DNA from 2 places in the Rhizobium sp. SVR5-2C genome. Region 1 is predicted to be linked to the other one. Evidence: predicted binding sites of a transcription regulator. Region 1 holds the regulator's gene; the other holds the start of a gene.
The links. Region 1 encodes LexA, which represses DNA repair genes until DNA is damaged. Its sites were predicted from a motif close to TGTTCNNNNTGTGTTCNG; they were not measured.

Region 2: ACPYOI_RS06775 (YifB family Mg chelatase-like AAA ATPase) is a predicted target of LexA. The motif match lies at 2,511-2,528, and genes of this name have one in related genera.

Annotation. Positions count from the first base shown of each region.
Region 1 covers NZ_JBNDHT010000009.1:59,898-64,910, forward strand. Annotated here, with positions in the region: gene ACPYOI_RS04545 (ComEC/Rec2 family competence protein) at 1-1,678, shown strand, start outside; gene lexA (transcriptional repressor LexA) at 1,659-2,375, opposite strand; gene ACPYOI_RS04555 (VOC family protein) at 2,582-3,460, shown strand; gene kdsA (3-deoxy-8-phosphooctulonate synthase) at 3,457-4,299, shown strand; gene eno (phosphopyruvate hydratase) at 4,439-5,013, shown strand, end outside.
Region 2 covers NZ_JBNDHT010000015.1:45,900-50,912, reverse strand. Annotated here, with positions in the region: gene cysK (cysteine synthase A) at 1-811, shown strand, start outside; gene ACPYOI_RS06775 (YifB family Mg chelatase-like AAA ATPase) at 891-2,423, opposite strand; gene gshB (glutathione synthase) at 2,604-3,551, opposite strand; gene ACPYOI_RS06765 (cupin domain-containing protein) at 3,647-4,150, opposite strand; gene ugpC (sn-glycerol-3-phosphate ABC transporter ATP-binding protein UgpC) at 4,246-5,013, opposite strand, start outside.

The DNA.
Region 1 (5,013 bases):
GCCGGTGCCACCGGGGCAGGAGGACGCTCGAAATTTCGGCGAAAATTGGCTGGAATGGCTCTATCGCCTGCGCAGCAGTATTGGCGATCGCATAAGGTCGATCCTGCCCGGTGACACCGGTGCTTTTGCCGCCGCGCTGGTGACGGACGAGCGCCGGGCAATTTCCAGCGAGACGACAGAGGCACTCCGTCAGTCCGGTCTTGCCCATATCATCGCAATCTCCGGGCTCAACATGGCGCTGTCGGCGGGTATTTTCTTTGTCGGATTCCGTTCGATACTCAGCCTCTTTCCGGGTGTCGCTCAGGCCTATCCGACGAAAAAGATTGCGGCGGCGGGTGCTCTGGCGGCGGTGACGGCCTACTTCTTGATCTCAGGTTTTGCCGTTTCGGCCGAACGCGCCTTCATCATGATGGCAATCATGCTGGTTGCAGTCTTCTTCGACCGGCCCTCCATCAGCCTCCGCAATGTCGCGCTTTCGGCACTCCTCATCATCTCAATCTCGCCCTCCGAAATCATGGGTCCGAGCTTTCAGATGTCCTTTGCCGCCACTCTGGCGCTGGTCGCGGGATATGCGCTTTGGAAGGAGCGGCCGATGCGCGAAAGCCCTTTTTCAAAAATGCGATCGCTTCGGCTGTTGGTTTCCGTTTCCGGTTTTCTCGGCGGAATCCTGCTCACATCCGTCATCGGCGGCTTTTCGACAGCATTGTTCTCGATCGAGCATTTCCACCGGCTGACGGCCTACGGTCTGCCGGCCAACCTCGCGGCCATGCCGATCATTTCCTTCGTCATCATGCCTGCAGGCCTGCTTGCCATGCTGCTGATGCCCTTCGGGCTAGACGTGCTGCCGTGGAAGGTGGTGGGTTTCGGTCTCGATCTCGTAATCGCGGTTGCCAAGACGGTGTCGTCCTGGGGCGGCGACATCGGCGTGGGCAGGCTGCCCGGCTGGTATTTTCCGGCAGCGGTCGCCGGCTTCCTGCTGCTCACGCTGCTGCGCACCCGGCTTAGGCATATGGGAACAGCGATCATCGCCGGTTCAACGCTTGCCGTTGCGCTCATGCCCGGTAGAGCCGCGCCAGATGTCGTGATTGCCGAAGATGGAAGTCTTGTTGCAATCGTCAGGCAATCCGCTCTCGCCTCCAACCGCGAACGCCCGCCGGATTTCATTTTCGACCAGTGGAAACGAGCGCTGGTTATCGATGACCACCGGCCGCCAAAATTGCTTGATACCGCCTCGGCCCCGCCTTCGGCAAAAGACGGGGAGAGATTGAGGCTTTCTCCGACGCAACAGGAAGAAGCAAGAGATGCGATGCGGAACGCCGCTTCGGCAGGCCATTTCACCTGCGTCAAAAAAGCCTGGTGCACGGCAGAGCTCGAGAACGGCTCCATCCTCGCAGTGATCGAAAATGCGGCCTATTTCGGCCCGGCTTGCGACACAGCGGATATCGTCGTGACGCCGGTCAAGCTGCGGTCCGGCACCTGCCGATCCGGAGCAATGCTGTTTACCGGCGAAACCCTGAGGAAAACCGGCGCCGTCGAGTTACGCTTTGGAAACGGCGCCGCAGACGTCACAACCGCTTTCGAAACACTCGACCGCCCCTGGAGCCGGCACCGCGCCTATGATTGGCGCAGTGGCACATTTGCCGGGGATGCGTTGCCGGTTAGTGATAGCGGCGAATGAGGCCGACGAGCTTGCCTTGAACCTTGACGCGGTCCGGCCCGAAGATACGTGTCTCATATGCCGGGTTTGCGGCTTCAAGCGCGATCGAGGCTCCCTTGCGGCGGAACCGCTTGAGGGTCGCTTCCTCGTCATCGACCAGTGCGACAACGATGTCGCCGGGGTTTGCGGTATTTGAATTGCGGATAATGACCGTATCGCCGTCGAAGATGCCGGCGTCGATCATCGAATCGCCCTTGACCTCAAGTGCGTAGTGCTCGCCCGACCCCAGCATATCGGCGGGGACGGTGATGTCGTGGGTATTGTTCTGGATTGCCGAGATCGGCACGCCGGCCGCGATGCGGCCCATGACGGGAACGGAAACAGCACTGTTGTTGTCTTCGTTCGCCGGCTTCGGCGGGGCTGCTACCGGCTGCGGTTTGCCGAGGCTACCCTCGATGACGCTTGGCGAAAAGCCGCGGCGCGGCTGAATGCTCGGGCTGTAGGCCTCCGGAAGCTTGATCACCTCAAGTGCGCGAGCCCGGTTCGGTAGGCGACGAATGAAACCACGCTCCTCAAGCGCCGTAATCAGGCGGTGGATGCCGGATTTGGAGGCGAGATCCAGCGCATCCTTCATTTCGTCGAAGGATGGCGGGACGCCGGATTCTTTCATCCGCTCATGAATAAAGAGGAGAAGCTCCTGTTGTTTGCGCGTCAGCATCGAAGTTTAACCCCAGATTCGTGAAACAAAGCCAGAACAGACACTATATGTTCCATATGTGTTCCGCAAGTACCTAAATTTCGGTAAAACTTTTTCTGAAGTGCATTCATTTTGGGACTTTTTGTTTGCCGGGTCACCGCTTGCAGCTTGCATCGGGGGAACAGGCCGCGCAAATCTGGAGCACTGGAAAAATGGAGACGCGCCCGATGCCTCATCCACTGGATCACCTTGTCCTACCGGTCACGGACATCGACCTGGCGCGCGAGCGGCTGGGAAGGCTGGGATTTACCATTGCGCCAGAGGGCGGCCACCCGTTCGGAACGGAGAACGCTTGCATCTTCTTTGCCGACAAGACCTATCTCGAGCCGCTTGGTATCGAGAATGCGAAGAAATGTGAAACATCCGTGCGCGGGGGCAATGTTTTTGTGGCGCGCGACCAGGCTTTTCGCTTCCGGTGCGGCAATGACGGGTTTTCTGCGGTCGCTTTTAGCACAGAGGATGCGGACGCCGATCATTCTGCCTTCATGAATGCCAGGCAGAGCGGCGGCGACATGCTGGAGTTTTCGCGTCCGATCGAAATGCCGGATGGCTCGCAATCGACCGGCGCCTTCAAGCTCGCTTTTGCGGCCGATCTCAGGGCGCCGGATTTCTTTCTCTTTGCCTGCCAGCGCATCAATGCCTTTCCCGCCAACCATGACGCGCTGGAAAAACACGAAAATGGCGTAGCCGGTATTCGGGAGGTCGTGCTAAGCGCGCCGGAGCCAGAAGCGTTTGGCTCTTTCGTCCAACTGGCGGCGTCCGGGGCAAAGGTAGAGAGCACCAGTTTCGGCCTCGCAGTCACAACTCCCAACGTCAAAATCAGTCTGCTGTCTCAGGAGGGGATGGAAGCCTATTTCGATGTCGCACAGCCGTTGGCCGACAAGGGGCTCCGCGGCAGCGCCATCGTTTTCCGCACCCGAGATATTACCGTGACAGAGGCCCTTCTGGCTGCTAACGGGATGACCTATACACGCATCAGCAACAGAGTTCTGGTGAAGCCTGCGCCCGGCCAGGGTGCAATCTTCGCCTTTGAGGAGACCCCATGAGCAATACCAACTCCGAAGTCGCAGTCGGCGAAGGCGCCGGGCGCGTTGTGTTTTCCAACAGCGGCCGGCTGTCGCTGATTGCCGGTCCCTGCCAGATGGAAAGCCGCGAGCACGCCTTCATGGTCGCCGGCGTTTTGAGCGAACTCTGCAAGAAGCTCGGCATCGGCCTCGTTTACAAGTCGTCCTTCGACAAGGCGAACCGCACGTCGCTTTCCGCCCAGCGCGGCATCGGGCTTGAAACGTCGCTGGAAGTCTTCGCCGATCTGAAAAAGGAGTTCGGTTTTCCGGTGTTGACCGATGTCCATACGGAAGAGCAATGCGCGGAAGTCGCTACGGTGGTCGATATCCTGCAGATCCCTGCCTTCCTCAGCCGTCAGACGGACCTTCTGGTAGCCGCCGCCAAGACTGGCCGGGCAATCAACGTCAAGAAGGGCCAGTTCCTGGCGCCGTGGGATATGAAGAACGTCCTCGGCAAGCTGAATGCGACCGGCAATCCGAACATCCTGCTTTGCGAGCGCGGTGCCTCCTTCGGCTACAACACGCTGGTTTCCGACATGCGCTCACTGCCGATCATGGCGGCGATGGGCGCGCCGGTGATTTTCGACGCTACCCATTCGGTGCAGCAGCCGGGCGGGCAGGGTGGTTCGTCAGGCGGGCAGCGCGAATTCGTGGAAACGCTGGCGCGCGCCGCTGTCGCCGTCGGTGTTGCCGGCGTCTTCATCGAGACACATGAGAATCCCGACAACGCCCCGTCCGACGGCCCGAACATGGTCCATCTGAAGGACATGCCGCGGCTTCTCGAAAAGCTGCTGGCGTTCGACGCAATCGCGAAGAACTGACGTTCAAAAGTCTGACATGATCGTGTAATAGGCCACGTACGATCGCTGCAGCGGAGGACGCTCAAAGCGCCATTGTAATTTGCGCGTCTTCGATTAAGACGATTTCAAACGATTTAACCGCCACCGAGCAGGAGAAACCATGACTGCAATTACCGACATTATTGCCCGCGAGATTCTTGACAGCCGTGGCAATCCGACCGTTGAAGTCGATGTCTATCTCGAAGACGGCAGCATGGGCCGGGCGGCGGTGCCGTCGGGCGCTTCGACCGGCGCCCACGAAGCCGTTGAAGTTCGCGACGGCGGCAAGCGCTATCTCGGCAAGGGCGTGGAAAAGGCCGTCGAGGCCGCCAATACCGAAATCTTCGATGCGATCGGCGGCATCGACGCCGAGAACCAGATCCAGATCGACAACATCATGATCGAACTGGATGGCACGCCGAACAAATCGCGCCTCGGCGCCAATGCCATCCTCGGCGTATCGCTCGCCGTCGCCAAGGCCGCCGCCCAGGCTGCCGGTCTGCCGCTCTACCGCTATGTTGGCGGCGCCAGCGCCCATCTGCTGCCCGTCCCGATGATGAACATCATCAACGGCGGCGCCCATGCCGACAACCCGATCGACTTCCAGGAATTCATGATCCTGCCGGTTGGCGCCGATTCGATCCGCGAAGCTGTGCGCATGGGTTCGGAAGTGTTCCACGTCCTCAAGAAGGAACT
Region 2 (5,013 bases), on a different contig from region 1:
GGTCAAGGATCGCATCGGCGTCGCCATGATCGAGAGTCTCGAAGCTCAGGGCAAAATTACGCCCGGCCGCTCGACGCTCATCGAACCGACCTCGGGCAATACTGGCATCGCGCTCGCCTTCGCAGCCGCGGCCAAGGGCTATAAGCTCATCCTTACCATGCCGGAGACCATGTCGGTCGAGCGCCGCAAGATGCTGGCGCTGCTCGGCGCCGAACTCGTGCTGACCGAAGGGTCGAAGGGCATGAAGGGCGCAATCGCCAAGGCGGAAGAACTTGCCGCGTCGCTTCCCGACGCCATCATCCCCCAGCAGTTCGAGAATCCGGCAAACCCGGAAATCCACCGCAAGACAACGGCCGAGGAAATCTGGAACGATACCGAAGGCACCGTCGACATTCTCGTTTCCGGCATTGGCACGGGCGGCACAATCACAGGGGCCGGCCAGGTTCTGAAGTCGAAGAAGCCGGAAATCAAGGTGATTGCGGTCGAACCGGAAGAGTCTCCTGTTCTATCCGGCGGCCAGCCAGGCCCGCACAAGATCCAGGGCATCGGCGCCGGCTTTGCCCCTGCGATCCTCGATACCAAGATCTATGACGAGATCGTCACCGTCAACAGCGCCCAGTCCATGGAGATAGCCCGCCTCGTCGCCAAGCTCGAGGGTGTTCCCGTCGGCATTTCCTCTGGTGCGGCGCTGGCGGCTGCCATCGAGATCGGTCGCCGCGAGGAGAATGCGGGCAAGAATATCGTCGTTATCATTCCGTCTTTCGCAGAGCGCTATCTTTCGACGGCGCTATTTGAAGGACTAGGGAACTGAATAGCGAGAGGCTACCGCCTTCGAGGCTGCAGGCAAGCCATGTAACTATTCGCTATTTGCGACTTCCTACTCGCTCATCTCACGCAGCCACCGTCAACCGCTCGCCGGCAATCCGGTAGGAAATGGCTTCCGCAAGATGAATACGCCCGACCATGGGCTTGCCGTCGAGATCGGCAAGTGTCCGCGCCACCTTCAGCACGCGGTGATAGCCGCGTGCTGAAAACCGCATTTTCTCGGCGGCGTCGCGCAGTAGCTGCAGGCCGCCGGCATCCGGTTCGGCATATTTTTCGATCGCTGCCGTCGAACAGCGGGCATTCGTGACAATCCCTGCAAGACCCGCCGCAATGAAGCGATCCTGCTGGATCTCCCGGGCGAGCGCGACGCGGGCTGCCACCGCGGCACTTGTCTCGGCTGCCATCGGGCGAATGAGGTCGGCTGCGGACACCGCAGGAACGTCGATGCGGATATCGATGCGGTCCATCAAGGGTCCGGAAATTCGCGCCTGGTAATCCGACTGGCAACGCGGGCCGCGGGCGCAGCTGTGGCCCGGTTCGCCGGCCATGCCGCAGCGGCAGGGGTTCATAGCCGCGACAAGCTGGATGCTCGCCGGATAGGAAACCCGGTGGTTGGCACGGGCGATGATGCACTCACCCGTTTCCAGCGGCTGGCGCAGTGCATCCAGCGCCTGCGGCGAAAATTCGGGAAACTCGTCCAGGAAGAGGACGCCGTGATGCGCCAGCGACGCTTCGCCGGGCCTCGCACGCAGGCCGCCGCCGACCATCGCCGCCATCGTCGCGGAATGATGCGGCGTGCGGAACGGACGGCGATCCGAGAGCTTGCCGCCGGAAAGCTGGCCGGCAATGGAATGGATCATCGAGACTTCGAGAAGCTCGGCCGCCGAAAGCGGTGGCAGGATGGAGGGTAGCCGCGCTGCCAGCATCGACTTGCCGGAGCCGGGCGGACCGACCATCAGGAGATTATGCCCGCCGGCGGCTGCCACTTCGAGCGCGCGCTTGGCGCTCTCCTGCCCCTTGATGTCGGCAAGGTCCGGCAGGTTGGCCGCATTGGCGCGGATAGATGGCTCCGGTCGCGAAAGCACCTGCGTTCCCCGGAAATGATTGGCGAGCGCGATCAGGCTGCGCGGTGCGAGGATGTCGAGGTCGGCGCCTGCCCATGCGGCTTCCGCGCCACTTTCAGCCGGACATATCAGGCCCTTGCCCATAGCGTTGGCGCCGATCGCCGCCGGGAGCGCGCCGGAAACCGGCGCAATCGTGCCGTCGAGATTGAGTTCGCCAAGCACGACGAACTCGGAAAGCGCATCCGCCGGTATGGCCCCAAGCGCCGCCATCAGGCCGAGCGCGATCGGCAGATCGAAGTGGCTGCCTTCCTTCGGCAGATCGGCAGGCGCGAGATTGACCGTTACTCTCTTTGCCGGCAACGCGAGACCGGAAGCATGGAGTGCCGCCTGCACACGATCGCGGCTTTCCGCCACGGCCTTGTCGGGCAACCCGACGATCTGCATTCCCACTTTACCGGGAGCGACCATCACCTGGACCTCCACAGGTACGCCTTCAATGCCTTGAAATGCAACCGTACTGACGCGCGCGACCATGCCCATCCCCTGCCTGCAACTTTTACGCCCGTTTTGCGACTTGTTGTCGCCACAGATTGCAATCTTACATAGAAGAAAGAATAAAACAAGAACAATAAAAGAACGGACTCACGTACTCGTTGCAGCCGGGTTGCAGCGAGTACGCAGAGCGCGAACGAAAGGGAACAGAAGCCGGAACGGTCAGGCGCGCTTGCGCTCGATGGCATCCCAGAGGAGGCTTGCGATATCGGCACCGCCGAACTTGCGGACCTCCCGGAGTCCCGTCGGAGAGGTGACGTTGATCTCGGTCAGGTAGTCGCCAATGACATCGATCCCGACAAGCAGGAAACCGCGTTCTCTCAATGCCGGGCCAATGCGCCTGCAGATTTCCTTTTCGCGGGCCGTCAGTTCGGTGGCCTCCGCGCGGCCGCCGACATGCATATTGGAGCGGCTGTCGTGCTCGGCCGGCACCCGGTTGATGGCGCCGACCGGCTCGCCGTCGACGAGGATGATGCGCTTGTCGCCCTTGCGGACATCCGGCAGATATTGCTGGGCGATGAAGGGCTCGCGGAAAAGCTGGCCGAACATTTCGAGCAGCGAGGAAAGGTTGCGGTCGTCCCTGGTCGAGTGGAAAACGCCGGCACCGCCATTGCCGTAGAGCGGCTTCAGAATGATGTCGCCCATCTCTTCGCGGAAGCGGCGGATCTCCTCCGCATCCTTGGTGATCAGCGTCTTCGGCATGAGATCGGCAAATTCGGTAACGAAAACCTTCTCCGGCGAATTGCGCACCCAGGCCGGATCGTTGACGACGAGCGTCTTCGGATGGATGCGCTCCAGGAGATGTGTGGAGGTGATGTAGGCCATGTCGAAGGGCGGGTCCTGGCGGAGCAGCACGACGTCCATGGTCGAAAGATCGACACGCTCGGGGGCGCCGAGTTCGAAATGGTCGCCCTTCACGTCGCGCAGCAGCATCGGCTCGACGGAGGCGTAGAGCCTGCCGTCACGGAAGCTCAGCCGCTCGGGCGTATAATGGAAAAGCTTGTAGCCGCGCGTTTGCGCCTCGAGGCTCATGGCGAAGGTGGAATCGCCTGCGATATTGATGCCCGCGACATGGTCCATCTGGACCGCTACGTTCTTGATCTTGGCCATTTCCGTCCCTCATTGAATGCCGGACAGATGTAGGTCTCAAGCAGCGCAAACGCAACGCCAATCAATGACGTCAGGCCACTCACGTCTAGGATTTTTCAGGCCGCGAGGCCCTGCTGTTCGCCGTTTCGCAGGAGGTTGCGAAGACGGTAGAGGATCGCAACCGGCTTCGGGAACGGCTTGCGAAGGAACGCGACCTTCCGCACGTAGTTGTCCACCCGCCAGCTTGCCCATGTGCCGCCTGCGAAGAAGGCGACGTCGCCGGCACGCAGCATCCGTTCGGTTCCATCTTCCGCGGTGACATGCACTTCGCCTTCGAGGATCATCACCGTCTCGTCCCAGCCGAAGAACCAGCGGAATTCGCCGGCGGTGCAGTCCCAGATCGCCGTCACTGATGCGTCGTCATGGCCGCGGGAATGCTCCGCGGTACGCGCCTGCGGGTCGCCGGCTACGACCCAATCCGGGTTGATCGGCGTCGATTTCATCGGCAGGCGGTCGCTGGAATGCGCAACGAAGTTCTTGCCGCGCGCCGGCACAATGACCTGCGGTACGGAACGCGCCGCCATCGCGACCGCGCTTGCGAGCATCAACTTCCAGGCCATGCACAACCCCCTAATTGCTATCCCCGGTCATTGCGGAATAGCAGAGAGTCGTAACGGCTCCGTTCAGGCGACTGTTAAAATCTTAACAATGCGTTTCAAGCGATCGCATGAGCCGCGGCGGCCGGACTATCGGCAGCCGTAGCGCCGCCAGCGATGCGCTTGCCGGTGTCATGCGCGAAGAAATGCAGCTTTTCCGGCGCGATCACGAAGCGCAGTTCCGCTGCCATCGCCGTTTCCGGGGAGACGACCGCCGTCAACGGCTGGTCGCCCAGAAGCCCGTGGACGAGGCGTTGCGAGCCGAGTTCTTCGACATATTCCACCGTCAGCGGCATGGCGTATTCGTCCGGCTTGGCTAGGCGCAGGTCTTCCGCGCGCATCCCGATGGTGACGGGGCCGGAGGTTGGGGCATTGCCCGCGAGATCGATCAGGCTCGGGCCAATCGCCAGCTTGTCGCCATGCAGCTCGCCTTTCAGAAGATTCATGGCGGGAGAGCCGATGAAGCTCGCCACGAAAGTGGACGCGGGCGTGTGATAGACGTCGAGCGGCGCGCCGACCTGCTCGATCCTGCCGCCATTCAGCACCACGAGGCGGTCGGCGAGCGTCATCGCCTCCAGCTGGTCATGGGTGACATAGATCGAGGTCGTGGCGAGACGGCGCTGCAAGCGCTTGATCTCGCCGCGCATCGAAACACGCAGCTTGGCATCGAGGTTCGAGAGCGGCTCGTCGAACAGGAAAACGGCAGGCTTGCGGACGATCGCGCGTCCCATCGCAACACGCTGGCGCTGGCCACCGGAGAGCGCCTTCGGCTTGCGCTCCAGATATTGCGCGATCTGCAGCATGCGCGCGGCTTCCGCGACGCGGGC